3 regions of the Edwardsiella tarda ATCC 15947 genome follow, and region 1 is predicted to be linked to each of the others. Evidence: predicted binding sites of a transcription regulator. Region 1 holds the regulator's gene; each other region holds the start of a gene.
The links. Region 1 encodes LexA, which represses DNA repair genes until DNA is damaged. Its sites were predicted from a motif close to TNCTGTATGTACATACAGNA; they were not measured.
Positions count from the first base shown of each region.

Region 2: a site for LexA is predicted at 2,822-2,841, ahead of DCL27_RS17835 (DNA translocase FtsK 4TM domain-containing protein). Genes of this name have one in related genera too.
Region 3: a site for LexA is predicted at 6,166-6,185, ahead of sulA (SOS-induced cell division inhibitor SulA). Genes of this name have one in related genera too.

Region 1 covers NZ_CP084506.1:3,306,777-3,316,638, reverse strand. Annotated here, with positions in the region: gene citX (citrate lyase holo-[acyl-carrier protein] synthase) at 1-161, opposite strand, end outside; gene citF (citrate lyase subunit alpha) at 165-1,685, opposite strand; gene citE (citrate (pro-3S)-lyase subunit beta) at 1,696-2,592, opposite strand; gene citD (citrate lyase acyl carrier protein) at 2,589-2,888, opposite strand; gene citC ([citrate (pro-3S)-lyase] ligase) at 2,885-3,961, opposite strand; gene dpiB (sensor histidine kinase DpiB) at 4,348-5,991, shown strand; gene dpiA (two-component response regulator DpiA) at 5,984-6,670, shown strand; gene lexA (transcriptional repressor LexA) at 6,801-7,409, shown strand; gene dinF (MATE family efflux transporter DinF) at 7,549-8,883, shown strand; gene zur (zinc uptake transcriptional repressor Zur) at 8,905-9,381, opposite strand; gene DCL27_RS15350 (hypothetical protein) at 9,848-9,862, shown strand, end outside.
Region 2 covers NZ_CP084506.1:1,282,177-1,292,038, reverse strand. Annotated here, with positions in the region: gene DCL27_RS17840 (DNA translocase FtsK) at 1-2,218, opposite strand, end outside; gene DCL27_RS17835 (DNA translocase FtsK 4TM domain-containing protein) at 2,176-2,727, opposite strand; gene lrp (leucine-responsive transcriptional regulator Lrp) at 2,880-3,374, opposite strand; gene trxB (thioredoxin-disulfide reductase) at 4,098-5,063, shown strand; gene cydD (heme ABC transporter permease/ATP-binding protein CydD) at 5,292-7,100, shown strand; gene cydC (heme ABC transporter ATP-binding protein/permease CydC) at 7,103-8,833, shown strand; gene aat (leucyl/phenylalanyl-tRNA--protein transferase) at 8,858-9,586, shown strand; gene infA (translation initiation factor IF-1) at 9,682-9,862, shown strand, end outside.
Region 3 covers NZ_CP084506.1:2,260,484-2,270,345, forward strand. Annotated here, with positions in the region: gene DCL27_RS10505 (methylglyoxal synthase) at 1-405, shown strand, start outside; gene helD (DNA helicase IV) at 481-2,535, opposite strand; gene DCL27_RS10515 (YccF domain-containing protein) at 2,737-3,183, shown strand; gene yccS (YccS family putative transporter) at 3,197-5,335, shown strand; gene DCL27_RS10525 (TfoX/Sxy family protein) at 5,361-5,984, opposite strand; gene sulA (SOS-induced cell division inhibitor SulA) at 6,206-6,703, shown strand; gene ompA (porin OmpA) at 7,070-8,122, shown strand; gene matP (macrodomain Ter protein MatP) at 8,575-9,033, opposite strand; gene DCL27_RS10545 (AAA family ATPase) at 9,237-9,862, shown strand, end outside.

The DNA.
Region 1 (9,862 bases):
TCCTTGACCGGGCCGGGGGCGACCACGGTGAAGGAGATCAGCGTACAGGTATGGCGTGCCAGCCATGCCGTCTGCCGAGACTGCCTGCATTCACGGCTGAGGAGCAGTTCCGGTAGTGTGACGGTATGGCTGGTCGCCAAATCGGGGAGCAGGGTCATCATCGCTTATTCCTTGACCTGGCGAACCACGTCGATGACGGAGCCGTCGCGATAACGCACCACGGCGACCGCCTTATCGGTAAAGGCGATCGGCTTCGGTTCACCGGTCAGAGAGAGGGCGCGATCACGCAGCCACTCGATGCTGACCAGCGGCATGCCGGCATCGCTGAGGCGCTGTGCCAGCTCTGGACGCGCCGGGTTGACGGCGATACCGTGGTCGGTGACCAGGATGTCGATGCTGGAGCCCGGCGTGACGCAAGTCAGCACGTTATCGACGATAGTCGGGATACGCCCGCGTACCAGCGGCGCCACGATGATGGAGAGCGCAGAGCCGATGGCAGTATCGCAGTGGCCACCGGAGGCACCACGTAGTACCCCGTCGGATCCGGTCAGTACGTTGACGTTGAAGTGAGTGTCCACTTCCAGCGCACTCAGCACCACCACGTCCAAACGATCGACGGCGGCGCCTTTGGAGCTCCAGTTTGCGTACTGGTTAGCGCTGATTTCGATGTGGTTCGGGTTACGCGCCAGAGAGCCAGCGGCGGCACGGTCAAAGCTCTGTACGTCGAGCAGCTTACGGATATACCCCTTCTCGTGCAGATCGACGATGGTGGAGGTGATGCCACCCAAGGCGAAGTCGGCACGGATGTCGGCGCGGCGCATCTTGTCTTCGAGGAAGCGCGTGACCGCCAGTGAGGCACCGCCGGTGCCGGTTTGCAATGAGAAGCCTTCGTTAAAGTAACCGGAGTGAGCAATCACTTCCGCTGCGCTGCGGGCGATTAGCAGCTCACGCGGATTGGAGGTCATGCGGGTGGCGTCGGCTCCAATCTTACTGGCATCGCCGACATGCTCGACCTGGACGATCAGATCGACCTGATCCTGGGTCAGGCTGGCCGGGTTGTGCGGATAAGCGAGGATTTCTTCGGTCAACAGGACGACTTTATTGGCGGCCTCAGCGTCGGCGCGCGCATAGCCCAGCGAGCCGCAGCAGGCATTGCCGGTGTAGCCATTGGCGTTACCGAAGGCGTCACAGGCGGGTACCCCGAGGAAGGCGACGTCGATGTTCAATTCACCGCTATTGATCAGGTGAACGCGACCACCATGGGAGTGGATCTGAACCGGCTCGTCGAGCAGACCATGGGAGATGGCATCGGCCAGCGGGCCACGCAGCCCGGAGGTATAGATCTTGCGTACCACGCCGTTACGAATGTGGCCTACCAACGGCGCATGGCAATCGCTCAGGGAGCTGGAGGCCAGCGTCAGATCTTTGAATCCCATGGCAGCGATGGCGTCCATCACCTGGTTCAGGGTCAGATCGCCGCCACGGAAGGCGTGGTGGAAGGAGATAGTCATACCGTCGCGCAGGCCGCTACGGCGGATGGCTTCTTGCAGATCGCCGCATACTTTGCGATCGCGCGGACGCTGTTGCTGATAGTCTGCCTTGCTGACGTCGTTGAATGCCGGCAGCGCGCTATCCTGCTGGCTAAAGGCGGTTACGCGGGCGTTTCGTTGGGTATCTTGTGTCATCTTTATCGCCTTATTCTTCACGGATGCCGGAAAGGGCCGCGCGGGAAAGCACCAGACGCGCGCGTTCGATAACCGGGCTATCGACCATCTTGCCGTTCAGGGAAACCACGCCGCGTCCTTCGCGAGCGGAGGCTTCGGCGGCTTCAACCACCAGACGCGCGTGATCGACCTCTTTCTGGGTCGGGGCGTACAGGTTGTGCAGCAACTCGATCTGACGCGGGTTGATCAGTGACTTGCCGTCAAAGCCCAACTGTTTGATGTGAGAGGCTTCACGCAGGAAACCCTCATCGTTATTGGCGTCGGAGTAGACGGTGTCGAAGGCCTGGATGCCAGCCGAACGAGCCGCTTGCAGGATGCTGCAACGGGCGAACAGCAGCTCGATCCCTTCCGGGGAACGCTCGGTACGCAGGTTGCGTACATAGTCTTCGGCGCCGAGCGCGATACCGATCAGGCGTGGTGAGGCGTGGGCGATGGCCACCGCCTGGGTGATGCCTTGGGCGGATTCGATAGCGGCCAGCAGGCCAGTGCTGCCCACTTCACGTCCACAGGCGCGTTCGATGCGTGCGATCTCATTTTCGATAGCGATGACATCTTCGGCGCTGTCGGTTTTCGGCAGACGCACCACATCGACTCCGGCGCGTACCACGGCTTCCAGATCGGCGACGCCAAACTCGGAGTCCAACGCGTTGACGCGCACGATGGTCTCGATGTCGTTGTACAGTGGGTGTTGCAGCGCATGGTAGACCAGGCGGCGTGCGGCATCTTTCTCGCGCAGTACCACGGAGTCTTCCAGGTCGAACATCAAGGCATCGGCCTTATAGATGAAGGCGTTGCTCAGCATGGCGGCGTTGGAGCCGGGTACAAACAGCATGCTGCGGCGGGTACGAGTTTTCTGTTGCGGTGTCATGCGCGATCCTCCCAAGGCAGGCTGACCAGGTCGGCGGCACGCGCCAACAGGGTTTCCAGACGGGCGCGTAGGACACAGTCGAGGGCGCCTTTGTCGTCGACGATCAGCTGTACGCCGCGGATCTGATGCTGGTTGAGCACCTCCAGTACGGTGGCGCGGATGGCGTCGCCAAACTGTTTTTCGACACTGCTACTGATTTGCAGATCGAGGGCCTGGTCGTCTTCAATGGGCGCGATGCGCACCATCACGTCGCTCGACTCAAGGGTGCCTGCGACGGCTGCGTGGTTTATTTTCATTTGTCACCTGTAACTAAGACGGATTCCTGGGGTCGGCGCTCGACACCCGCCGGCATCGAGGCGATCAGGCGTGCCAGATAGGCTCGGGTCGCTTCGGGTACCAGTGGGGTGATTGCCGGAAGATCTTTGCGTACCAGCAGCTTGCGTACCCAGGAGGCAGAAATGGGGGTGTTGTGATAGGTCAGCCTAGCCACTTCAACCAGATGGATCGGCGGGTAGGGCAACGCCGGTGTCTCTAGCCAGTAACGCATATCCTGATTGTATTTGGCGGTAACCGGACAGAAGGGTTCCGTCCCGACAAAACGGTGGGTGATGCCCAACGCCGGCGCCAGATACTGCCGGAATATCTTGATATCGATTTCGGTGTAACAGTTGTCGGCCACGCCCTGCTCTTTGATGAAATAGCAGGGAAAGGTGGCGCGAGAGATGATGTATTCGGAGCCGGGGTGCAGTGTGAGATTGGTGATATCTCCCACGCCTTCACGCACCAACGCCAAACGATCTTCATAAGAAAAACGCGAGGTATCTTCGCGTACTAAAAAGAGGTGCAGCCAGTCACACTGACTGGCTGCCTGTCGGACAAGATAACGGTGTCCGTTGGTGAACGGATTGGCGTTCATCACGATGGCACCGATTTTTTTCCCTGGGTGGCGTAGCGTTGCTAAATTTTCGGCATAACGTTGTAAGCGGACTTTACTGTTCTCCATCAATACCATAATCCCGGGAACGCGGGTAATGGTGGCAAATCCGCACTGGCGAAACATCTCTTCATTTTCTTCTTTGGTATAGATAAAAAGATTGTTTCGACCTAAATCATAAGCCAAGTTGACCAACTCGGTGGCCAGCGTGAGGGCTAATCCCTCGCCGCGAGCCGATGCGCTGATGGCGACGCATTTTATGATATCGCCAGCGATACCACCGCAGGCGATAATTTTGTTATCACGCATAGCGCAAATAAATATTTCTACAGAAGTATCTATATTAAGTCCATTTTCACGCAGAAACTGAGTGATATCGGCAATCCTTTTTTGCTCAGAGCGCTTAACCTGGGTGAAAACAGTATTGCTGAACATAGGGATTCCTGCGCTGCGTTAGCATGGCTAAGTTAAATAAATGTATCTTTTATCAACTTAATAACTTTTCATTTTCAATCAATGGTAATAAAACTTTTCCACCTATTTTTATTACCGTTGGCTGTGGTTAAATTAATCCTAGTTAGGAATTGACCGAGAATTTTTGACCTAATTCACAAACGGAAAGCAGTTTTAAATTACCTTAATAGTTTTTATTTTCGTAATTTTAAATAAAGAATTTTATTTGCTGGTTTTTATTTGCGTAATTAGTTTAATAGCGATAATCTGCAAAGTAGAAAAACATTATGGACAGTTTGTCTGGAAACAAATCGGTTACATTTGAGGGTGTTAAAGGTAATCGAAATGTCTTAAAAGGTGAGATGACGATGGTAAGAATGCCAAAGAGTAATGCGGTAAATTTTTTCCGCCGTATGGCGTTCCCATTGCGTATTTTCCTCCTGTTACTATTGGTTTCTTGCTGTCTGTTCGCCGCCTTGGGTAAATACCTCTCCGCGAGTTTTGAAGACTACATGACGAGGCAAGTGCGTGACATGGCGATGAACCAGGCCAAGATCATCGCCTCGATGGATAGCATTATCGATGGGGTGAAGGATCGTGATGTTCACCGATTAGCGCAGATTGCCGATCGCCTGGGGACTGGTACCGACTTCGATTATGTGGTCATCGGCGATCGTAACGCGATTCGTTTGTACCACCCGAATCCGGCCAAGATCGGCCATAAGATGCAGTTTAATAAGCCGGGCGCCCTCGAACGGGGAGAGAGTTACTTTATCTCAGGCAAAGGGTCGCTGGGGATGGCGATGCGCGCCAAGACGCCGATCTTCGACCATCAAGGGAAGGTGATTGGCGTCATTTCCCTGGGTTATCTGGTGAGTAAGATCGACAGCTGGCGGCTCGACTTCTTGCTGCCGATGGCGGGCGTCTTTGTCGGGGTACTGGTGTTGATGATGCTACTATCTTGGCTGTTCGCCGCCCATATTCGTCGGCAGATGATGGGCATGGAGCCTCGTCAGATAGCGCAGGTGGTGCGTCAGATGGAGGCGCTATTTGGTGCGGTATTCGAGGGGCTGATCGCCGTCGATCCTGAGGGGCAGATCACGGCAATAAACCGTAATGCCCGCAAAATGTTGGGGCTGAGTGCCCCGGGACGCCAGTGGCTGGGGCAGCCGATTAGTCAGGTCGTTTCACCGGCAGATTTCTTTACCGATCGTATCGATGAAGATCGGCGCGATGCCATTCTGACCTTTAATGGTTTGAACGTGATCGCCAATCGGGCCACTATCCGTTCCGGCGATGGTGATACCCTGCTTGGGGCGATCATCAGTTTCCGTAGTAAAGATGATATCAATACGCTGAATGCGCAATTGACGCAGATCCGGCAGTATGTCGATAGCCTGCGCACCGTGCGTCATGAGCATCTTAACTGGATGTCGACCCTCAGCGGGTTGCTACAGATGAAGGAGTACGATCGTGCGTTAGAGATGGTGCGCGGAGCCTCGCAGGAGCAACAGCAGTTGATCGATCATCTGCGCGATGCCTTTAGCGATAAGGTGGTTGCCGGTCTGTTGTTTGGTAAAGTGCATCGGGCGCGCGAGTTGGGGCTGACGTTGACGATTGTCGAAGGCAGCCAGTTGCATGCCCTGCCCAGCGGTTTAGATAGTACAGAATTCGCGGCGGTGCTTGGCAACCTGCTCGATAACGCCTTCGATGCGAGTCTGAAGAACCCGGCGGGCAATGGGAGCGTCGAGGTGTACTTGTCGGATGAGGGGGCGGAGGTCATTATCGAGGTCGCCGATCAAGGATGCGGCGTGCCGGATGCGTTGAAAGATAAAATTTTTGAGCAGGGCGTCAGTAGCAAGGTGGAGGAACCGGGGGAACATGGTATCGGCCTTTACCTGATTGCCCGCTATGTGGGACGTTGCGGGGGCACCATTACGCTGGAGGATAACCAGCCCTATGGCACCCTATTTTCTGTATTTATCCCGAAGGTGAAGAGTGAGCATGAATAAAATCAATATATTAATCGTCGAGGATGAGACTCCACTGGCTGAGATGCACGCGGAGTTTATTCGTAATCACCCCGGCTGTGGTCAACTGTGGCTGGCCGGTAATCTGGCGCAAGCTCGGGCGATGATTAAAAGCTTTCACCCGGATTTAATCTTATTGGATAACTATTTGCCCGATGGGGTAGGGGTACAACTCCTGCATGAGTTGGCTCAACAACGTTACCCTGGTGGTGTGGTGTTGACAACCGCTGCCAGCGACATGAATACCGTTTCCGAGGCGGTGCGTAGCGGCGCCTTCGACTATCTGATTAAGCCTATCGCCTACGAACGTTTGGGACAAACGTTGGAGCGTTATCAGCAGCGTCACTCCATGCTCAGTGGGCGCCAGAATGCCAGCCAACGTCAGATCGATAGCATGTATAACGCCTATGCGCGCGGCGACAGCAAAGAGGATCTGCCGGTGGGCATCGATGCCTTGACGCTGGAGAAGGTGCAGGCGTTATTCGTCGATGAGCAGGCACGCCATACCGCAGAGAGCGTGGCGCAGAGCTTGATGCTGAGCCGTACCACGGCGCGCCGTTACCTAGAGTTTTGCGCCGCACGCCAACAGATCGTGGCAGAGATCGTCTACGGCAAGGTGGGGCGCCCACAGCGCATCTACCGCGCACAGAGTAAAAATTGACGTTGATAGCGCGCTGGGGGCTTATCGGGGATCGCACCTAGGGCCCGCTGTTTTGTGTATTTCACGGTTTTAAATTATCCGCTACCTGTATATACTCACAGCAAAACTGTATAAACGAACAGGGGGCGGAATGAAAGCATTAACGGCCAGGCAGCAGCAGGTCTATGATCTGATTCGCGATCATATCGAGCAAACCGGCATGCCGCCGACGCGTGCCGAGATTGCTCAGCGCCTCGGCTTCCGCTCGCCCAATGCTGCCGAGGAGCACCTGAAAGCGTTACAGCGCAAGGGGGTGATCGAGATTGTCTCCGGCGCCTCACGCGGTATCCGTCTGCTGATGGAGGACGAGTCTGGCTTGCCCTTGATCGGTCAGGTCGCCGCGGGTGAACCCTTGCTCGCGCAGCAACATATCGAAGGGTATTACCAGGTCGACCCCTCGCTGTTTAAACCCAGTGCCGATTTTCTGTTGCGGGTGAATGGCATGTCGATGCGCGATATCGGCATCCTGGATGGCGATCTGTTGGCGGTGCACAAGACTCAGGATGTACGCAACGGCCAGGTTGTTGTGGCACGCATTGAAGATGAAGTCACAGTAAAACGATTGAAAAAGCAGGGGAATGTGGTGCAATTGTTGCCGGAAAATAGCGATTTTCAGCCCATCGTCGTCGATCTGCGCGAGCAGAACTTCACCATCGAGGGGCTGGCAGTGGGAGTGATCCGTAACGGCGACTGGATCTAAATCGCCCCAGGCTTGAGCCGTTTTGGTTCCACTCGGCCGATTCACGCCGTCATTTCTCTACCCCGCGGACATCGAGTGCGCGGGGTTTTTTTATGGTGCTTGCCGCGGTCAACGCGGGCTAGCTTGATAAGGGGGAGGGATGCGAGGTTTCCCGCAGGCGGACAAGGCGTTATGGCGCCTGGCGTTGCCGATGATCCTATCCAATGTCTCTGTACCCCTGCTGGGGGTGGTGGATACGGCGGTGATCGGCCATTTAGATTCACCCGTTTATCTGGGCGGGGTAGCAGTGGGCAGCATGGCGACGACCTTTCTGTTCATGTTATTGCTGTTTTTGCGTATGAGTACCACCGGGCTATGTGCCCAAGCCTACGGCGCAGATGATCGTCCGGCCCTGGCTCGAGCCTTGGTTCAGCCCCTGCTCATGGCGTTGCTGGCCGGTGGCGCGATTGTGGTATTGCGTGGCCCATTGATCGAATGGGTTCTGCATATCGTCGGTGCCGAGTCGGCAATTCAGGCTCAGGCGCAGCTCTTCATGAGCATTCGTTGGCTGAGCGCACCGGCGACCTTGGCCAATCTGGTGATCCTCGGTTGGCTGTTAGGGGTGCAGTATGCCCGGGCGCCGGTCCTTCTGCTGGTCACGGGCAACCTGGTCAACATCGTTTTGGATCTCTGGTTCGTGGTCGGTCTGGGCTGGAAGGTAGCCGGTGCGGCGTGGGCCACCCTGATCGCCGACTACGTCACCCTGTTATTGGGAGTGGGGTTGCTGCTGCATGTCATGCGGCGGCGTGGATTACGGCGGGAACATTTCCATCACGCCTGGCGCGGCGATCTGCGCCGTTTGCTGGCGTTGAACCGCGATATCATGCTGCGCTCGCTACTATTGCAGATCTGCTTTGCCTCACTGACGGTGATCGGTGCGCGTCTCGGGGCCAGCGTGGTCGCGGTCAATGCGGTGCTGATGAATCTGCTGACCTTCACCGCCTACGCGCTCGACGGTTTCGCCTATGCGGTTGAGGCACACTCTGGTCGAGCTTATGGCGCGCGCGATGCCGCCGGATTGCAGCGGGTATGGCGCGCCGCCTGCCGTCAGGCCGGCATGGTCGCCCTGCTATTTGCCGTCGCCTATGGCCTGTTTGGCCGTGACATCATTGAGCTATTAACGACGTTGCCCCAAGTGCGCGCATTAGCGATCGCTTATCTTCCTTGGCAGATGGTGTTGCCGTTACTCGGGGTGTGGTGTTACCTATTGGATGGGGTATTCATCGGTGCGACGCGTGGGGCGGATATGCGTAACAGCATGGCATTGGCCGCGTTGGGTTATGGCCTGACATTGTTGAGCGTGCCCTGGCTGGGTAATCAGGGTTTATGGTTGGCGCTGGCGGTCTTTTTGACGCTGCGTGGCCTGTCTCTGTGGCTGATCTGGCGACGCTGTTGGCGCGAGGATCGTTGGTTTCCCTCCCCCTCGGCAACGTAGGAGGAGGCGGGAGACGCGGGATTAGTGTGACGCGGGCTCTGTCTCTGCCGGCTGTTGCGCACAGGCCTGACAGAGGCCATGTGCCTCGATCACACTGTGCTGCACGCTAAATCCCGCCTGTTGTGCCAGTAGTGCCAGTTGCTGTTGCAGGGCATCGGCTGGACGCTCATGCACTTGACCGCAGCGGTGGCAGATGAGTAACGCCGAGATGTGGCTCGGTTCGTCGAGGTGGTGGCACATCACGTAGCTATTGGTGGATTCGATCTTGTGGATGAAGCCTTGTTCCAGCAGGAAGTCGAGCGCCCGATAAATAGTCGGCGGCTTGGCTTGAGGTTCGGAGACACGCAGCAGATCGAGCAGATCATAGGCGCTGATGGCGCCTTGCTGGGCGGCCATGAGGCGTAGTACCTCCATCCGCTGTGGCGTGAGGCGGACATTCCTCTGCCGACAGAGCTGCTCGGCTTGGGTTAACAGTCGCTGCAAATTTGGGGTGGTCATGAGTGCGGTTTCCTGCCAGTAGCGTACCGTGATTTTACCACAATTAGGGCCTGTCTCGTAATGGGCGCCTTTGTCTAGGTGACATCTGCTACGCCACGGCCGCGTGATGAGGTTGGAATATCACCGCTAGTATTTAAGTCCACCCCTCGCATAAAGAACCTCAATAAACTTACACCCCGGGGTTGTAGGGGTTGTAGGGGTTGTAGGGGTTGCCGGTTGAGGGTCAGCCTTGTTGTTTTCTTGTCCTAAATATCGTTGCTATTTCGCCGGATGGGCAGACGCGTACTGGATGACAGGGTAATTTTTCCTGTTCTAAATGAATGTCGGTTTTTGACTGGGCCCGCTGAGTGTTGGCTGGGGTGGACTGACATTATTGATCGGAGCGATAAATAGATAGAGAGGTCTAGCGGTGGACCTCTAGCGCCGCACGATCGCCCGCGATGCGCAGACGACGGAAAGGATAATAATGGATATGGATATT
Region 2 (9,862 bases), 1.6 Mb from region 1:
GTGCCTCGACCAACTGCCCCTGTTGCTCCAAGGCGAACATATCCACCGGCTCGGCATTGGCGGGCGGTGAGGCCAACAGATCCAGCGTCGGCAGCGGTGTCGTCGGCTTGTGCAGTGGCCGCTCATCACGCATCAGGAAGGGATGCACCAGGGCATCCTGCGGATTGACCTGAGCGGGCGTATGGCCACTGGCCGCCAGCGGCTGAGGCGGCGTGACGTCATGGGTCGGGGCCTCCAGCGCGCTGCTGGGCAGCGGCGATGGCGTGAACAGTGGCTCTATCGGCCCCTCATCCACGGCGGCGAAGTCAAAGTCGGCCAGCGCGCTATCCGATGGCGACGGCTCCGCGCGCGCCAAGACCTCGCGGGCGGAGAAGTTAAGCAGCCCATCGTGCGCCGCCGATGTTGTTTGCGGCGCGACCGGCGCGGGGCGATGCGCTGGCGGGGCGACGGGTGCTGTCTGCGCAGGTGGCGTTGGCGCGACGGAGGCGGTCGGCGCAGGCGTGGCCGACGCATCGGCGTAACGCTGCTGCTGAGCGGCGACAAACTCACGCTGCAAGCGCGCCTGCTCCAACGCATGCTCATCCTCGCCCTCATGCAGATAGGCCTGACCATAACGGGCGCGTTGCTGGCTGACAAAGGCCTCACGCAGTGCAGCCTGCTCCAGCAGGCTGGCACGATCCTCATCCTCCGTCGTCTCAACCGACGCCGCAGCGCTAGGCTCGGAGTAGGCGGAGAAGTGGGGCAAGGACGCCGCGGCGCTGTCTGCCTCCGCGCTCGTCACACGCTCGGCCGTAGCCCGTGCCGTGGCCTGCGCAAAGATAGACTGACCCGCCAGATCCGCAGAGGCTTGCGCTGGCGCGCCCAACGGCGTCACCTGCACCTCAGGCATCTGCTCCAGCTCCGCCTGCTCCTCACGCGCCCGGCGTTGCTGGGCCTCGCGCCGAGCCTGCTCTTCCGCCATCCGCTGCGAGGGGAGTTTGATCCCTAGCGAAGCCAGCTCCCGTCGCGTCGGGATACGTACCGGATTGGGCCGTGGCAACTCGGGGCCGATGCCCTGCTTCACCTGCGGCCCCCCATCCAGGGCGCCGATAGCCGGTGTGAAGGCGGCGCTGGCGGCCGCGCCAAGCGCCAGATCCTCGTGGCGGCTGGCCGCCCCGAACACCGGTAGATCCGGCGACAGACCCGGATTGATATAGGGCAGATCGCTCGACGAAGCCGCGCGCGGACCCGCCGCAGCCGGTTCCGACTCGCTCGGCCAGTGACCCAGCGGCGGTTCGACGTCGCGCGACGAGGGGGAACGTCCGCCGACGGAGTGCGCCGAGGCGGATGCCTGGGGACGCGCGTCGGACGGGTTTTCGGACGGGTTAAAGGGGTACATCGGCGCCAACGACACGTCACTCTCCGCGTCGCTGGCACTAAAGCGATAAGGGGACTCGCTCGCCGAGGACGGCGCGTCTTCCGCGGCCACGGCGGAGAAGGAGGCCTCCGACAGCAGGGAACTCGGCGCCCGGGTCACCGCCGCCGAAGGCGTCGCCAATGGCTGAGCCGGGATGAACGGTTGTGCGCCCGATGCCTGCGTCGTCGCTGCCTGAGCCGCCGCCGAAGGCGTCGCCAACGGCTGAGCGGGAACGAACGGTTGCACGCTCGATGTCTGCGTCGTCGCTGCCTGAGCCGCTGCCGCCGAAGGCGTCACCAACGGCTGAGCCGGGACGAACGATGGCGCGCCCGATGCCAGCGTCGTCGCTGACTGCGTCGCCGCCGCTGCAGGCGAGGCCGTGTGCGGCGCATCGATCGTGCCGCCACTCGGCGCATGGGTGAGGGTCGGCTCGGCCGCGGCTATCCCCGCGACCTCATTGTCCTGTGCTACCGCCTCGAGCGGAGTATCATCGACCTGATCCAACGGACGCAATCCCTTCACCGCCGTCGGGGCCAGTAACGGATCGTCCGGCTGCGCCTCATCACGCGCACTCAACCCGGTAAACAGGGGATCCGGGGCCTCGTCATCCAACAATGGATCGACTCGCCCAGTCGAAGGCGCGGCCACTGGCGCCTCGTCGACATCGTCCCGCTCGTCGTCATCGTCGTACTCATCCTCTACCGCCTCATCGCGACGCGAGCGATTGCTCATAAAGGTCAAGGCACCGAGCAAGGTCGCCCCGATCTTCTCGGCGATGGTCAACCAGACCAGCCGGTAAATAGCGACAAGCCGACGGCCCACGCGCCCAGCATGGCCAGCGTCGCGCCGATACTCCCCAGCAACGGCAACGCCGCGCTGCTGATCAGGCTGCCGATCACCCCGCCGGAGGCAAAGTAGTAAAGGTCATCCACATTCAATGCCGCGAGCCCGCAGGACGCGACTACCAGCGCCAGCATGCCCACCAGGCGTAAGGCGATGGCGAAATAATCGACATAGCCATTATCGTCCCGTTTACGGTAGGCGACCCAACACAACACCAACATAATCGGCGGCAAGGCATACGCCAGCACGCCAAAGACGAAAAAGAGCGTATCGGCCAGCCAGGCTCCGGCGCCGCCGCCAATATTATGAATGGGCTCATGCCAAGCGGTCTGCGACCAACTGGGATCGGAGGGGTCGAAGGTGATCAAGGACGCCATCATATAGACGGCAAATAGCGCGACCAGAATAAGTAGCGCCTCGTACACTCGCCGTCCACCGCTTACATGCTTGAGGACGACCTCTTTATCTTCTGTATATTCCTGGCTCAAGAAAGGCTCTCCAGGGCCCTGTTGTCTGCCATTGCGAACATGTTATCTGGCCTGCCCGCCATAAGAACAGCGCCGAGGCGTATCCCGGCGCTGAAACTGTATACATACACAGGAGTGTACCCAAATTATTGCGGCTTTGCACCTGCCCGCGATCAGCGCGTCTTGATCACCAAGCGGTTGCTCTGCTTTACCTCTTCCATCACCACATAGGTGCGGGTGTCGTTAACGCCCGGCAGACGCAACAGGGTCTCCCCGAGCAATTTACGGTACGCGGACATATCGGGTACACGGGTCTTCAACAGATAGTCGAAGTCACCGGACACCAGGTGACACTCCTGGATCTCTTCTAATTTCTGCACCGCCGTATTGAACTGCTCAAACACATCCGGCGCCCCACGATTCAGGGTGATCTCGACGAACACCAGCAGCGAGGCATCCAAATAATGCGGGTTCAATAGCGCGGTATACCCCTGAATAAATCCCTGCCGCTCCAGACGGCGCACACGCTCCAAGCACGGTGTCGGCGAAAGCCCTACACGTTTGGAAAGCTCAACGTTGGAGATTCGACCATCCTTTTGCAGCTCATTGAGGATATTGCGGTCGATACGATCAAGGTCCTTACCGGGGCGTTTCTTATTATCTACCATCTTGTTATCTCTCTTATACTCTTCTCTGCGACCCCCTTGCGGCAAGCGGTTATTGCCCAAGAATCGTCTCAAAAGAAGATGTTATGCCTGCCCGTCAATTGGCAATTTCCATTGCCACCTCCTGCGACCGCCGGATAGCCCGGAACGCCGCGCTTAACAACCTCCCGGGATCACCCCGGTTTTCCTACTGCCTGCCAGTACCACACCCGTGGTGTACGGCAGGACGGCTCACAACGCGCCCAGCATGACAGCGTCATCATGCTACTACGCACGCCTCGGCGGAACGCCGCCCAGAAGAGAGGACGATTGACCTGACAGCGACACAAAGCGCATCATCGCTAAGCATACAGCCAGTAAATCGGGCCTAAATCCCCACCTCTTCTCCATGTTTTCGCAAATGAACAGCCGATTGTCAAAGCAAAAGAAATAAAACCAGAGGAACCTGCCGAATAAGCCCGTAAGGCAACGTTTGCTCAGGTTAAAATCACCACACGATTGCAGGATGATTTTGCTACTTTTAAGCAATATAAAGGAAAAATTCCCGTTAAAAAGACTGGATATCCATGTGAAAACAGCGCATCTTGCTAAGATTGGTTAGGTTTATTGATAGAAAATACCTATCACACAGATTGATAACATCTTTTTTGCATGCTTTTTTTAATCCGCAAGTTTTCTTAAAATCAGCAGCCATACAAGGTGTACCACAGAGGAAAAGAGGATCTCATGAGCTCCGTAAAACATTGCAAGCTTCTCATTCTGGGCTCTGGCCCGGCGGGATATACCGCGGCCGTCTATGCCGCGCGCGCCAACCTCAATCCGGTACTGATCACGGGGGTCGAGAAGGGGGGGCAATTGACCACCACCACCGATCTGGAGAACTGGCCCGGCGATCCGGAAGGGCTAACCGGCCCTTTGCTGATGGAGCGGATGAACCAGCACGCGGCCAAATTCAACACCGAGATCGTCTTCGACCATATCCAACGCGTCGATCTGAGCCAGCGTCCCTTCCACCTATTCGGCGATAGCCAGGAGTACAGCTGTGATGCGCTGATCATCGCTACCGGTGCCTCCGCCCGCTACCTGGGACTCCCCTCGGAAGAGGCCTTTAAGGGGCGTGGCGTCTCCGCCTGCGCCACCTGTGATGGCTTCTTCTATCGCCAGCAAGAGGTGGCCGTCATCGGGGGGGGGAATACCGCTGTCGAAGAGGCCCTCTATCTGGCCAACATCGCCGCCAAGGTGCATCTGATCCACCGCCGCGACACCTTCCGCGCCGAGAAGATCCTCATCGACCGCATGATGGATAAAGTTAAGAGCGGCAACATCGTCCTACATACAAACCGTACCCTGGACGAGGTACTGGGCGATCAGATGGGGGTCAATGCCCTGCGGCTGAAAGATACCCAGAGCGATCATCTGGAAGAGCTGGCCGTGACCGGCCTATTCGTCGCCATCGGTCATAGCCCGAACACCGCCATCTTCGAGGGACAGTTGCTACTGAAAGATGGCTATATCCAGGTCAACTCAGGCCTGAACGGTAATGCCACCCAGACCAGCGTCCCTGGGGTCTTTGCCGCCGGTGACGTCATGGATCACATCTATCGCCAGGCGATCACCTCGGCCGGTACCGGCTGTATGGCGGCCCTGGATGCCGAGCGCTATCTCGACGGTCTCGCCCACGCCGCCTTGTAAGCGTCACGCCGTCTGACACCTGCCGCCTGTGGCGGCGGGTCGTCTCTGGTCACGCCAGGCCGGGGTGTGAGAATTTCTCTGCCCCCGGTTTCAACGGTTAATAAGGCGTTGTAATATCAAGGGCGCCGCCGACCCCCGCTTGGGCCGGCGCATGCGTTCAGCCTGCCGTACGCCTGTGCTCCGGGCCTGATCTTAATTCACCTGCATCAGACTAGACACGATCGCTTAATGAATAAACAACGACAACGCGAACTCACTCAGTGGCTAAAACAGCATAGCCGCCTAGCCCGTCGCTGGCTGCGGCTCTCCATGCTGCTCGGTCTCCTCTCCGGTCTGCTAATCATCGCGCAATCCTGGTTATTAGCCACCCTACTGCAACAGCTCATCATCGACCACACCCCACGCTCCGCCCTGCTCAACGACTTCGCCCTACTAATCGCCACCATCGTGCTGCGCGCGCTCTTGGGCTGGCTACGCGAACGCGTCGGTTTTCACTGCGGTCAGGTGGTACGCCGCGAGATCCGCGCCCTGGTGCTCGATCGCCTGGCGTTGCTGGGGCCGGCCTGGATCCAGGGCTACCCCGCCGGTCACTGGGCGACGCTGATCCTCGAACAGATCGAAGAGATGCAGGACTTCTATGCCCGTTATCTGCCGCAGATGGCACTGGCGGTGACCATTCCCGTGTTGATCTTGGCCGCCGTCTTTCCCATCAACTGGGCCGCCGGGCTGATCCTGTTCGCCACCGCCCCGCTGATCCCGCTGTTCATGGCGCTGGTCGGGATGGGGGCCGCCGATGCCAACCGGCGTAACTTCCTGGCCCTGAGCCGTCTGAGCGCCAACTTCCTCGACCGCCTACGCGGTATGGATACCCTGCGCCTGTTTCACCGCGCCCAGGCCGAGACCCAGCACATCGCCCAGGCATCGGAAGACTTCCGCAAGCGCACCATGGAGGTATTACGCCTGGCTTTTCTCTCCTCGGCGGTGTTGGAGTTCTTCGCCTCGGTATCGATCGCCGTGGTGGCGGTCTACTTCGGTTTCTCTTACTTAGGCGAGCTCAACTTCGGTCACTATGATCACGGCGTGACCCTGTTCGCCGGCTTCTTGGTGCTGATCCTGGCACCCGAATTCTTCCAGCCGCTACGTGATCTGGGCGCCTTCTACCATGCGAAGGCTCAGGCCATCGGGGCGGCGGAGGCACTGGTCACCTTCCTCGATGACAGCGATCAGGCTCAGGCCGTGCAAACGGTGGCGGCCGATACGACGCCGCCTCCCAGCGCATCCTGCACCACCTTGTCCCATGACAGCGCGCTGACCTTGGAGGCGCATAACCTGGAAATCCTCTCGCCCCAAGGCCAGGTACTGGCCGGACCGCTTAACTTCCGTATCGCCGCCGGTGAGCGTATCGCCCTGGTTGGCCACAGCGGCGCGGGGAAGAGTTCATTGATCAACCTACTGCTCGGCTTCCTGCCCTATCGTGGCGAGTTGCTGATTGACGGCCAACCGTTAGTCAGTAGTGCCCTGGATGCCTGGCGCAGCCAGTTAGCCTGGGTCGGGCAAAACCCGACGCTCCCCCTCGCCACCCTGCGCGACAACATCCTGTTGGGCAATCCCCAGGCGGATGAGGCGCAACTACAGACGGCGATCGAGTGCGCCTACGTCGCCGAGTTTCTGGCGCAACTACCCCAGGGACTGGATACCCCCATCGGAGAGGACGCCGCGCGACTCTCCGTCGGCCAGGCACAACGCGTCGCCGTGGCCCGTGCGTTGATTCGCCCCTGCCGCCTGTTGCTGCTCGATGAGCCAACCGCCAGCCTGGACGCCAATAGCGAACGCTTAGTGATGCGCGCCCTGCAAGCCGCCGCCCGTAACCAGACCACGCTGATGGTCACGCACCAGTTGGACGAGTTGGCGCACTTCGATCGCATCTGGGTGATGGATCAAGGCATGCTGGTACAGCAGGGGGACTTCGCCGCCCTCTCCCAGCAACGGGGTAGCCCCTTCGCCACCCTCCTCGCCAGCCGTCGTCAGGAGATTTAATCATGCGAGTATTACTGCCCTTCCTGGCCCTCTACCGCCGACACTGGTTCCGCATGTCGCTCGGCATGGTGCTGGCGATCGTCACCCTACTGGCCAGCATCGGCCTGTTGACCCTCTCCGGTTGGTTCCTCGCCGCCTCCGCGCTGGCGGGACTCGCCGGATTAGTCACCTTCAACTACATGCTGCCCGCCGCTGGGGTTCGCGGCGCCGCCATCATCCGCACGGCCGGGCGTTATGCCGAACGGCTGATCAGCCACGACGCCACCTTCCGGGTGCTCTCGCACCTGCGTGTGTTCACCTTCAGCCGCCTGCTACCGCTGTCACCCGGCGGCCTGGCCCGCTTCCGCCAGGCTGAACTGCTCAACCGCCTGGTGGCCGATGTCGATACGCTGGACCACCTCTACCTGCGCGTACTGTCACCGCTGATCAGCGCGCTGGTGATCATCGTGGTGGTGGTGTGCGGCCTCGCCTGGCTCGATGTCCATCTCGCCCTGACGCTCGGCGGCATCATGTTGCTGCTGTTGATCGGCCTGCCGATCCTGTTCTACCACGCCGGCAAGCCGGTCGGGGCCGCCTTGACCTCGCTGCGCGCCGACTACCGCACGCAGTTAGTCGGCTGGATCCGTGCCAACGCCGAGTTGGCGATCTACGGCGCGTTGGGGCGCTTCCGCGACCAGCTGGAGGAAAAAGAGCGGCAGTGGCAGCAGCAACAACAGCGTCAGGCGGCACTGGGTGCGCTCGCCCAAGGGATCATGATCCTCGCTTCCGGTTTGACCTTTACCCTGATCCTCTGGCTGGCGGCTGGCGGCATCGCCGATGATCCGACGCCGGGTGCGTTGATCGCCCTGTTCGTCTTCGCCACGCTGGCCGCCTTCGAGTCGCTGGCTCCCGTCGCCGGCGCGTTCCAACAGCTGGGCCAGGTGATGGCCTCGGCACAGCGGGTGGCGCAGTTGATCGATCAAACGCCGCAGATACGCTTTCCCGAACAGGGCAAGGTGCTGGATGAGGACGCAGCGATCGCCCTGAGCATCGAGGATGTCCATTTCCGTTACCCCGGTCAGTCGCGGGCGGTGCTGAATGGCGTCACGCTAACGCTCCGTGCCGGGGAGCATGTCGCCTTACTGGGGCGGACCGGCTGCGGGAAGTCGACGCTGTTGCAACTGCTGACCCGTGCCTGGGAGTACGATCAGGGGACGATCCGCCTCAACGATCTCCCGCTCGACAGCCTGGATGAGGGCGCGCTACGCGCCGCCTGTGCCGTCGTGAGCCAACGGGTCCACATCTTCAGCGCCACCCTGCGTGATAATCTATTACTCGCCGACCCAGAGGCCAGCGACGCCCAGCTCAGCGAAGCGCTACGCGCGGTCGGTCTAGATCGCCTGCTGGACGATCGTGCGTTGGATGCCTGGCTCGGCGACGGTGGCCGCCCGCTGTCTGGCGGTGAGCAACGCCGCCTGGGCATCGCACGCGCGCTGCTCCATCGGGCGCCGTTACTGCTATTGGATGAGCCGACCGAGGGCCTGGATGCCGAAACTGAGCGCCAAATCCTGGCGCTGCTGCGCCAACACTGCGCCCAGAAGAGCCTGTTGCTGGTCACCCATCGGCTACAGGGGCTGGCCCAGATGGATCGTATCTGTGTGATGGACGAGGGGAGTATCGTCGAGCAGGGGCGGCATGAGTCGCTGTTACAGGCACGTGGCCGTTACTATCAGCTGTGCAGTCAGCAGCGTTAAGCGGATGCAGAGGGAGGGCGCCTGATGCGCATCATGCAACTGGATAAACACGCCCTGGCGTTTCCCTCGCCGGAGCAGGCGCTGCGTGAGCCGAATGGCCTGTTGGCCATCGGCGGCGATCTGCAACCGGAGCGTCTATGGCTCGCCTACCAACGCGGCATCTTCCCCTGGTTCTCGCCGGGGCAGTTGATCCTCTGGTGGTCGCCGGATCCACGCGCCGTATTATCGCCTGCGGCGCTGCATATCAGCCACAGCCTACGCAAGGCGGCGCGGCGCACTCCCCTACGCGTCACCCTCAATCACGACTTCGCCGGCGTCATCGCCGGGTGCGCCGAACGGCGTAGCGATGGCACTTGGATCGGCCCTAGCGTACAGCAGGCCTATGGTCAGTTACATCGGCTGGGCCATGCCCATTCGGTGGAGGTCTGGCAAGGGGAACAGCTGGTCGGCGGCCTGTATGGCGTGGCGCTAGGTACGCTCTTCTGCGGTGAGTCGATGTTCAGTCGAGTCAGCAATGCCTCCAAGATGGCGCTGTGGAGCTTCTGTCGCCATTTTCAGGCGATGGGCGGGCAACTCATCGACTGCCAGGTGTTAAACAGCCACACGGCCTCCCTGGGCGCCGAGGAGATCCCACGCCGCCATTATTTACAACAACTGCTCGCCTGCCGAGGACAGTCGCTCGATGCACGCTGTTGGCGACAGCAGTCTCTTACACTGGGGGATCCCCCCCCAATTGCGCCGATTACGCCTTAATCGCCCAGGCAAAGCTAACTTGCCTTTACATAACCGGGGTTTTTCGGCATTATCTTGCCGGTTAAAAACTGTGGTATTCATACCTAGAGGATTCGATGGCCAAAGAAGACAATATTGAAATGCAGGGTACCGTTCTGGATACGTTGCCCAACACGATGTTCCGCGTAGAACTGGAAAACGGACACGTCGTTACCGCTCACATCTCCGGTAAAATGCGTAAGAACTACATCCGCATCCTGACGGGCGACAAAGTCACTGTAGAGCTGACCCCGTACG
Region 3 (9,862 bases), 1.0 Mb from region 1:
CACGATCACCGTAAACAGGCGCTGCTGGAGTGGGTTACACACAATAAGGCTCAGCTCAGCCAGCACCAACTCTTCGCGACCGGTACCACCGGGAATCTGATCCAGAAGGCCAGTGGCATTCCGGTCAACTGTATGATGAGCGGCCCGATGGGGGGAGATCAGCAGGTTGGCGCCCTGATCGCCGAAGGCAAGATCGACATGCTGATCTTCTTTTGGGATCCCCTCAATGCCGTCCCGCACGATCCCGATGTCAAAGCGTTGCTGCGCCTGGCGACCGTCTGGAACATCCCGGTGGCTAACAACCGCGCGACGGCAGACTTTCTCATCAGCTCGCCGATGTTTGCCGGTGAAGTGGAGATCGCCATCCCCGACTATCAGCGTTATCTCAACCAGCGCTTGATCTAAGCGGACCCGATGCAGAGAGGGCCTGCAGGCCCTCTCCCAACTCAACGTATCGTCTGCGTGCCTTCCACGACGATGTTAAGGCTTACGCCGCACCACCGCCCCGAGACGCTGCAACGGCGCGACGAAGCGCGAAGGATGCTGGGGATCTTGCATCAACCATACCCGCCGACGCGCTCGCGTTAACGCCACATACAGCAGACGCCGCTCTTCGGCATCTGGGAATGCCTCGCCATCCGGCAGCAACACCTGCTCGATAACGCTCTCCCGCGTCGCCGCCGGAAAGCCGTCATCCCCCTCATGCAACCCGAGCACGATGACATAATCGGCCTCGCACCCTTTACTGGCGTGGATCGTCATGAAGCGCAGATCCAACCCGGGCCAACGTGTCGCCGCGCGCGCCAGCAATGCCGGGCGCAGATGATGATAACGTGCCAGAATCAGGATCGACTCCTCGGCGCGCACATAACTGCTCAGCTTATCGAGTAGCGCCTCCAGTTGATCCTGCGGCAACAGGGTCACCGCCTGGCGCTCGCCAGCGCACAGGCTCGTGAGCGACTTCTTCAGTTGATGCGGATTCTGTTGTACGAAACCATTGGCAATCTCGCCAATACGGCGATTAAAACGGTAAGTGGTGTCTAGCGGGCAACACTCGCCATCCCCGAAATGGTGATGAAAGGCGGTGGTCAGCGTCAGCGCGGCGCCGCTAAAGCGGTAGATAGCCTGCCAGTCATCGCCGACGGCGAACAGCGCACTGTGGCTATTCTGCCGACGCAATGCCGCCAGCAGACGGGCACGTTGCGGCGAGATATCCTGGAACTCATCCACCAGGATGTGTTTCCACGGGCTGATAAAGCGCCCCTTCTCTAGCAGGGCTAACGCCTGCTGGATCAACGCCGGAAAATCAAGGGCTGCCTCCCGCTTCAACTCCGCCTTCCACGCCTTTAGCAACGGCGCTAACAGACGCAACTGCTGCTGAAACGGCACTCGCAATGCTTCGGGAGCCAAGGCCGTCATCGCCGCCTGCGACGCCCCCTGTTCACGCAGTAATCCGACCCAATAGGCCAGACGTGGCACCAGGCGCGCCTGTAGCGCCTTATCCTGCCAGAAAGCCTCCTCCAGCGGTGTCTCATCAAACAGACTCGCCAGCCATTGACGCCACCCCTTGGCCTGGCTCTTCTTGGTTGCACACTGCAGGCACCACTCGGCGAGTAAAAAGTCATGACGTGCCTGACGATCGCTCTCTAGGCGTGAGAGGCGTACGGGCTTACGCCCCGCCTGTTCGACGATCTGTAATGCCAACGCGTGAAAAGTCTTTGCCGCTACCGAGTCGCCCCCCGGACAAGCGGGTAGACGTTGTGCCATTTCCTGCGCCGCTCGCCGACCGAAGGCCAACAACAGGATCTGTGGCCCCTCGGCCAGTCCCCGCTGCAGCAGCCAGGCGACGCGCGCCAACAACACGCTGGTCTTCCCGCTGCCCGCGCCCGCCAACACCAGCACGTTAGCCTCGCCATTGACCACCGCCAGCGCCTGGCTGGGATTAAGCGGCTGCGCCTCGACCTGAGCGAAGAAGTCCGCCTGCTCATTCAGCATACGTTGGCTCCACTGGCGGTTGTGCTGTTGGCGCAATGACTCCCCCTCATCGCGCCAGGCTAAGCAGTCGTGATACAACGATGCACAGACGGGGAACTCGGCCAAGCGGGCACACGGCAATGGCAAGGCTTGGAATGCCGCCGCGATCGCCTGGACGGCCTGCTCCAGCTCGTCGCGCCCCAACCAACCGTCACGTGAGCTCAAGGCTTGCAGTGCCTGACACTGCACCTGTAACACCTCGGCACAGATCTGCGCCATCTCCTCACTCCACGCCTGCCAACTTTGCCGCAGATGGTGATAGAAGCGTTGCGTCTCCTGCCAGTCGGTGCCATGCAGGCGCACCACCCGTTGATCGGGGAGCTCAAACTCCAACTCCCCCCACACCAACCCACGCTTGCAGCGCAGTGCCATCAATTGGTTGAACGGGATCAGATAGTGGTGCCGCTCTCCGCTCACCTCGACGCCGGCGTTCAGCATACGCACACAGTTATAAGGGTGCTGCGCCAGGCGCTGCCCTAATTTGGTGGCTCTGAGTTCCATGCTCTCTTTTACCCGTGTTGACGCCATCATGTAGACAGTTTACTCAGGAATCGCCGGCGGCTCTAGGCACCTTCCCTCATCCGCTGAACGCGCACGACGCCAGCGAAAGCGACTAAAACGCAATGCACCACATTCCGGCCAGCGAGGAAACAGGGTAAACTGACGCGTCGTAACCGCCCTAATCCTAATGAGTTGATCCCAATGAGAACCGTACTGAATATTCTGAATTTTGTGCTTGGCGGCTTTATCACCACCTTGGGCTGGCTACTGGCGACCGTGGTGAGCGCCTTACTGGTCATCACCCTGCCGCTGACGCGCTCCTGCTGGGAGATCACCAAGCTCTCCTTGCTGCCTTATGGCAATGAGGCGGTACATGTCGATGACCTCTATCCCGAGCGGAAGAATGGTCTGCTCAGTGCCGGGGGAACCCTACTCAACATCCTGTGGCTGGTGCTGTTCGGTTGGTGGCTCTGCCTGACTCATATCGCGGCGGGTATCGTACAATGCGTGACACTGATCGGTATTCCGGTCGGCATCGCCAATTTCAAGATCGCCGCTATCGCGTTATGGCCGGTCGGACGCCGCGTCGTCTCGGTCGAAGTCGCGCAGGAAATGCGTCAGGCCAACGCCCGCCGCCGCTTTCAGTAACGCGCATTAAGCCATGTCGGTATTTGTCGCCTTCGCGCCCAGCCTGCGCCGTTACGCCTATAACAGCGCACTGCTGTATAACCTGCGTATCTTCATCGCCCTGGCCGGTGCGGCCGGGGTTCCTTGGCTGTTGCAACAGCCGCGCCTGACCATTCCCCTGACGCTGGGGGTGGTGGCGGCCGCGCTGACGGATATTGACGACCGTCTGGTCGGGCGCCTGCGTAATCTCGTCATCACCCTGGTCTGCTTTTTCATTGCCTCCGCCTCCATCGAGTTGCTGTTCCCCTACCCCTGGCTCTTCGCCTGCGGCCTGATGCTGTCGACGGTCGGCTTCATCCTACTCGGCGCCCTAGGACAACGCTACGCGACCATCGCCTTCGGCGCCTTGCTGATCGCCATCTATACCATGTTAGGCACCTCGATGTACCACTTCTGGTACCAACAGCCTCTACTGCTGTTGCTGGGCGCCGTGTGGTACAACCTGTTGACGCTGATCGCCCATCTGCTGTTCCCTATCCGCCCGGTACAGGAGGGGATCGCACGCAGTTATAACCAGTTGGCCGCCTACCTGGATGCCAAATCCAATCTTTTCGATCCCGATCAAGAGCAGATGGATCAACCGCTGATCGATGTCGCCATGGCGAATAGTGCCCTGGTCAGCACCCTCAACCAGACCAAACTCACGCTGCTCACTCGTCTACGCGGCGATCGTGGCCAGCGCAGCACACGGCGCATGATGCACTATTACTTCGTGGCACAGGATATCCACGAACGCGCCAGCTCCTCGCACTTTCAATATCAACAACTGTGTGAGATGTTCCGTTACAGCGACGTGCTGTTCCGCTTCCAGCGCCTATTGATGCTCCAGGCTCGCGCCTGTACGCAACTCGCCCAGAGCATCATCCTGGTGCAACACTACCAGCACGACGCTCGCTTCGAGCGCGCTTTCTGTCATTTGGAGTCGACGCTGGAGCGTCTCGCAGCCCAGCATGGCCGCCAGCATGTCTTGGTCAAGTCACTATTCAATCTACTGATTAACCTGCGCGCCATCGATGCGCAACTGGCGAATATCGAGTCGGAGCAGACGCTGGCGGAGACACAGGCGGAAGAGAGCACGCTCGCCGAAGATCGCATCACCGGTTGGCACGATATGGTGTTACGTATCCGCCGCCACCTCACCCCACAATCGCCCCTCTTTCGCCACGCGGTACGCATGGCCGCGGTATTAGTCGCCGGTTATGCCTTCATCCAATTATCGGGCATGCGACATGGTTACTGGATCATGCTGACCAGCCTGTTCGTCTGCCAACCCAACTACCATGCCACGAAACGCCGCTTGTGGCTGCGTATCGTCGGGACGCTGGCCGGCATCCTCCTGGGTCTACCGGTGCTGTATCTGGTCCCCTCGTTGGAGGGGCAACTGCTACTGATCGTGATCAGTGGCGTGTTGTTCTTTGCCTTTCGCAACGTGCAGTATGCCCACGCCACCATGTTTATTACTCTGCTGGTCTTACTCTGTTTCAACCTCCTGGGAGAGGGATTCGAGGTCGCTTGGCCACGGGTGTTTGATACGCTGCTGGGTTGCGCCATTGCCTGGGCGGCGGTGACCTTTATCTGGCCAGACTGGCACTTCCGCCAATTGCCGGCGGTGATCGCCCGCACGCTGAATGCCGACTGCCGCTATCTGGATGCCATTCTGGTGCAATATCACCAGGGCAAGTCCAATGCACTGGAGTACCGCATCGCCCGACGCGATGCACACAACTGTGATGCCGAACTGGCGGCCGTCGTCTCCAACATGTCACTGGAGCCACGCCACGCCTCCCCGTCGCAGGAGGCCGCCTTCCGCCTATTAGGGATCAACCATACCCTGTTAAGCTACATCTCCGCCCTCGGCGCCCATCGCCAGCGCCTGGATGACCCGGTCATTCTCGCGCTACTCGACGATGCGGTTTGCTATATAGACGATGCGCTAAACTACCAGGATGAAGCGTTGGCTGCCCGCGTGCGCCAGGCGCTCGACCATCTGCATCAACGCCTACAGGATGCCGATCGCTCGGGGGATAGCACCGGACAGCTGGTACGGCAGCAGATCAGCCTGATGCTGGCGCTGCTGCCCGAACTTACCCGGCTAAAAAAATCGCTGGTATGATCCCTTGGCAACCATCTGACTAGCGCTACTTCTTATAACGCCAGCGATGGGCGTTGCCCTGCAACCACTGGCGTAACGCCTCGTTTAACGGCCGTGGCAAGACGGCGCTATGGCAGCCCTGCACCGCCGCCGCCAAGTCGAACAACACACGATCGTCGACTTGGTGGTTGGCCTCTTTCAGTTGGCTAAAGGCCTGTGTCGCCCCCACGCGGGCGAGATCCTCCAGTGAATAGATACCGATACGGTACAAGCGCCGTTCCATATTGATGGAGATATTAGGGCGTGTATGCAGACGCATCATCGCCGCCAGACGCGAGGCCTGATCGCTACGCGCCTGTTGTAATGAGCGCTGGAGGAGATCGGCAAGGCTGTGCGGATGCTGCCACATCGCCGCATCCACCCGATAATAATTGAGACGGACAGGGAAACCGCGCTTGGTATAGATAAAGGGGCACATGCCGCGCGCCGCATAGTCTCGCCCCAATGCCTCCCGGCCCCGCAGGTATAGCTCACCCTCGGCAATTAAGGCAAACATCACCCCATCACACCAGACTCCGAGCCCACCGAACTGAGATCGTTGCGAAACCTGTCCCAGATCCGCAAACAGCGACTCCGCAACCCTACGCTTTTCATCGAGCAATCCATTCATGCGTAGCTCCTTAATAATCATCACAATTAATGACCTTTAATCAGGTCGTCACGGGAAACCGTTAGCAACATAACTAATCCCGCATGAACGCCCAATACACAAACGGAGCACAGGTGGTTTTACATCCGATAAATGCGAGGCTCATTCAAAAAAATAGGTTGATCTTCGGTCAGGCTGGAATTACTGTATAGACATACAGTATACAGATAGAGAACACGATTATGCGTACCTCCTCGTTGCCTCCTGCCACTGACCGCACGCTGTTCAACCGTCCCGCCTATTCACCCGTCGCGATGATGCCGCAAAGCGGCTTTGTCAGTGAATTCGGCTATGGCGATCAACAACCGCTGTTATCATTGCTGCTGCCGCCATTGCTGCGTCAGCTGGGAGAACAATCGCGTTGGCAACTGTGGATCACCGCGCAACACAAGCCCAATAAGCAGTGGCTCGCCGCCTGCGGCGTACCGGTAAATAAAGTGATGCAGTTGCAACGCGCCGAGGCGGGTGAGGCGATCCATGCCATGGAACAGGCACTGCGTAGCGGCAACTACAGTGTGGTACTCGGATGGTTACCGCCACTCACCGCGAGTGAGCGATTGCGTCTCAATCAGGCGGCAAAGGCCGGCAATAGCATCGGCCTCCTGATGCAGCCCTGGGAGGAAACACGATCTCCCTCAGGCCATCGCGCAATAAAGCGACGGACTGAACAATTCCACTGAAGCACTTTAGGACAATTCCAAGAATACACACGGTAAAGATAAAAATACGTTTTCCCATAATAGTAAAACCAGGGTGTAACGGGGAAAGGCATAAGAAGCGGGCACATCTTCCCATGAACAAAAAAACATCACCTGTTAGCCAAAGTGCACGTCTAGAAAATTTTTTTGGTGAGCCTAATCACATCGTACTTGTAAGTTTTTAATCTCGTTGTAGACTTGTTATCACGACGGCTGTGTGGAATATCTATAATTATTACCTGACTAACAGCGTAATAAAACTGAGTGGCAGCCGGATAAAGGGTTTTAAACTAAGAGCTAGTGTTATACATAGCTCATTGCCTATTTTGGATGATAACGAGGCGCAAAATGAAAAAAACAGCGATCGCATTAGCAGTGGCACTGGCAGGTTTCGCGACCGTAGCTCAGGCAGCTCCGAAAGACGATACCTGGTACGTAGGTGGTAAACTGGGTTGGTCCCACTACATCGGTAACAGCTTTGAGAATATGGACTCCACGAAGTCTCATCCGAATCAGCTGGGCGCCGGTGCTTTCTTCGGTTACCAGGCTAATCCGTACCTGGGCTTCGAAATGGGCTACGACTGGCTGGGCCGCATGGGCTACACCGGTGACGTGAACGGTAAGTTCAAGGCACAGGGTATCCAGCTGGCTGCCAAACTGAGCTACCCGCTGATGGATAACCTGGACGTCTACACCCGTCTGGGCGGCATGGTATGGCGCGCCGATGCTCACGCATCTGACGCTACCGACTATGTATCTGGTCATGACACTGGCGTTTCTCCGCTGGCCGCGATCGGCGTTGAGTACGCACTGAACAAAGACTGGGCAACCCGTCTGGATTATCAGTATGTCAACAAGATCGGCACCAGCAGCCAGACCGGCGCACGTCCGGACAACACCCTGCTGAGCCTGGGCGTTGTCTACCGTTTCGGTCAGGATGATGTCGTTGCTCCGGCTCCGATCCCGGCTCCGGCTCCGGCTCCGATCGTTGAAACCAAGCGTTTCACCCTGAAGTCTGACGTCCTGTTCAACTTCAACAAATACACCCTGAAGGCCGAAGGCCGTCAGGCGCTGGATCAGCTGTACACTCAGCTGAGCAGCATGGATCCGAAAGACGGCTCTGTCGTCGTTCTGGGTTACACCGACCGCATCGGTTCCGACCAGTACAACCTGAAACTGTCTAAGCAGCGTGCTCAGACCGTGGTTGATTACCTGGTTTCTAAAGGCATCCCGGCTGACAAGATCACCGCCCGTGGTATGGGTAAAGCGGATCCGGTTACCGGTGCTACCTGTGACAACGTGAAGCCGCGCGCTGCCCTGATCAACTGCTTGGCCCCGGATCGTCGTGTTGTTATCGAAGTGAAAGGCATCAAAGACGAAGTGACTCAGCCGCAGGCTTAATCACGATAACCTTTGCATAAAAACCCCGCTCTGCGGGGTTTTTTATCGCGCTATCATAGCGAGCACAAGGCGAGCCATCACGGCTAACGTCCCCGTCGACACCGCCGGATGCGCGCTATTCATCCAGCAAGCCCCGCTTATTTTCTTACCCTAGCCTCTCTCATCCGCTCGATCTTTAATTTCCCGCAGGGGATCGCGCTGAGCGCAGGCAATAATCAAACGACGGTGATAGTGCTTAGTTATTCTTTTTTATATGGAGAGCGTCGTTATTTTTTCTTTTTAGGAATATGCGCACGAAATAAAGCCGTTAGCGACTGTTATCACATCCGTTATGTATAGATAATAAAGCGATTAATTATAGATAATATTATGCGTTATGGTAATAACGTAACGCCGTCACAGGAGCATGGCCGCTATTCTCCCGCCACTCGCGACGGGCAAGAAGCCCCCCATCACTCTTGGGTACCGCGTAAAAATTCCTGTAAATCCTGTTTTAACGAGCTCATCTGATTGGCGTACTGCTCCTTACGCTCCGCATCCTCGATCAACTGTACGATGGTATCGGATAGCGTACTCCCCCGCCGTTGTGCCAACGCCGCCAAACGCTGCCAGACTAAAAACTCCAGATCGATGGATTTCTTGCGCGTATGCTGGTTTTCGGCATTAAAGTGGCGCTTACGACGGGCACGGATGGTCTGTTTCATCCGATTAGCCAAGGCCGGATCCATATGCTCACGGATCCACGTCTGTACCTTTACCGGCTCATGCTCCAAGCGCAACAGTTGCTCCACCGCCTGCTGAGCCTGGCTCAACTCCTGATAACGGGTAATCGACTCCCCCTCCCGCTGCTTTTTCACCAGGTATTTCCACTTCCAGCCGCACTCTAGATTTTCAAGCTGTTGATATTTCATATCGTTTGCTCGTGACACGGTAACTTATGACTAAGGATAACAATTTTTTTCACTTTTGCCGTATCAAAATCCGCAGAAAGCACAAAATTTAACCTGTCGGCGACAAAGCCCACAATCCTCCCGCTCAGCAGACGGAGTTTCCTGTGCAGCCAGGCGGATTCTTGTATAATTGTTTTTTTCTGACTGACGATGATTTGACAACGTTGAGCAACTTCCGACTAGAGTGGCAATCGCTACTGCCCGATACAACTCCTTATACCTCTGTGTTCAGCAGTGCCGCCGCGCTGTCGGCCATCACCTTTGCCGAGTATCAGCCCCGTTTGGAGAATAGCCTGGCTCACTTCTGCCACGCCCATGCCCCCAGCCCCTTTATGCTGGTCAAGGCTGACTGCGATGGTGAGCACCTCACGCGTCTGCAACACGCCGTCGAGGCACTACTGCCCCCTGGCGAGCTATATGGTAGCCGCTACGATATTACACCGGACCAGATTCGTGTCGCGCCCGCCACACAGCCGAGCGATAACCTGGCGGCCAGCCAGCGAGTGCTCAGCGCCGAATGGTGTGAGGGTGAGCAGCTATTTGGCACCGTGCGCCAGAGTAAGAACGGGCTCCAGCTACAGCCCGGCCTGGTGCATCAAGCCAACGGGGGCGTACTGATCCTATCGCTGCGAACCTTGCTGGCACAGCCGCTACTGTGGATGCGCCTCAAACAGTTCGTCACCAGCGGGCGTTTTCAGTGGCTAGCGCCGGACGAAAGTCGGCCATTGCCACAGTCCATCCCCGAGATGCCGTTGCAGTTAAAGATCTTGCTGGTCAGTGACCGCGAGGG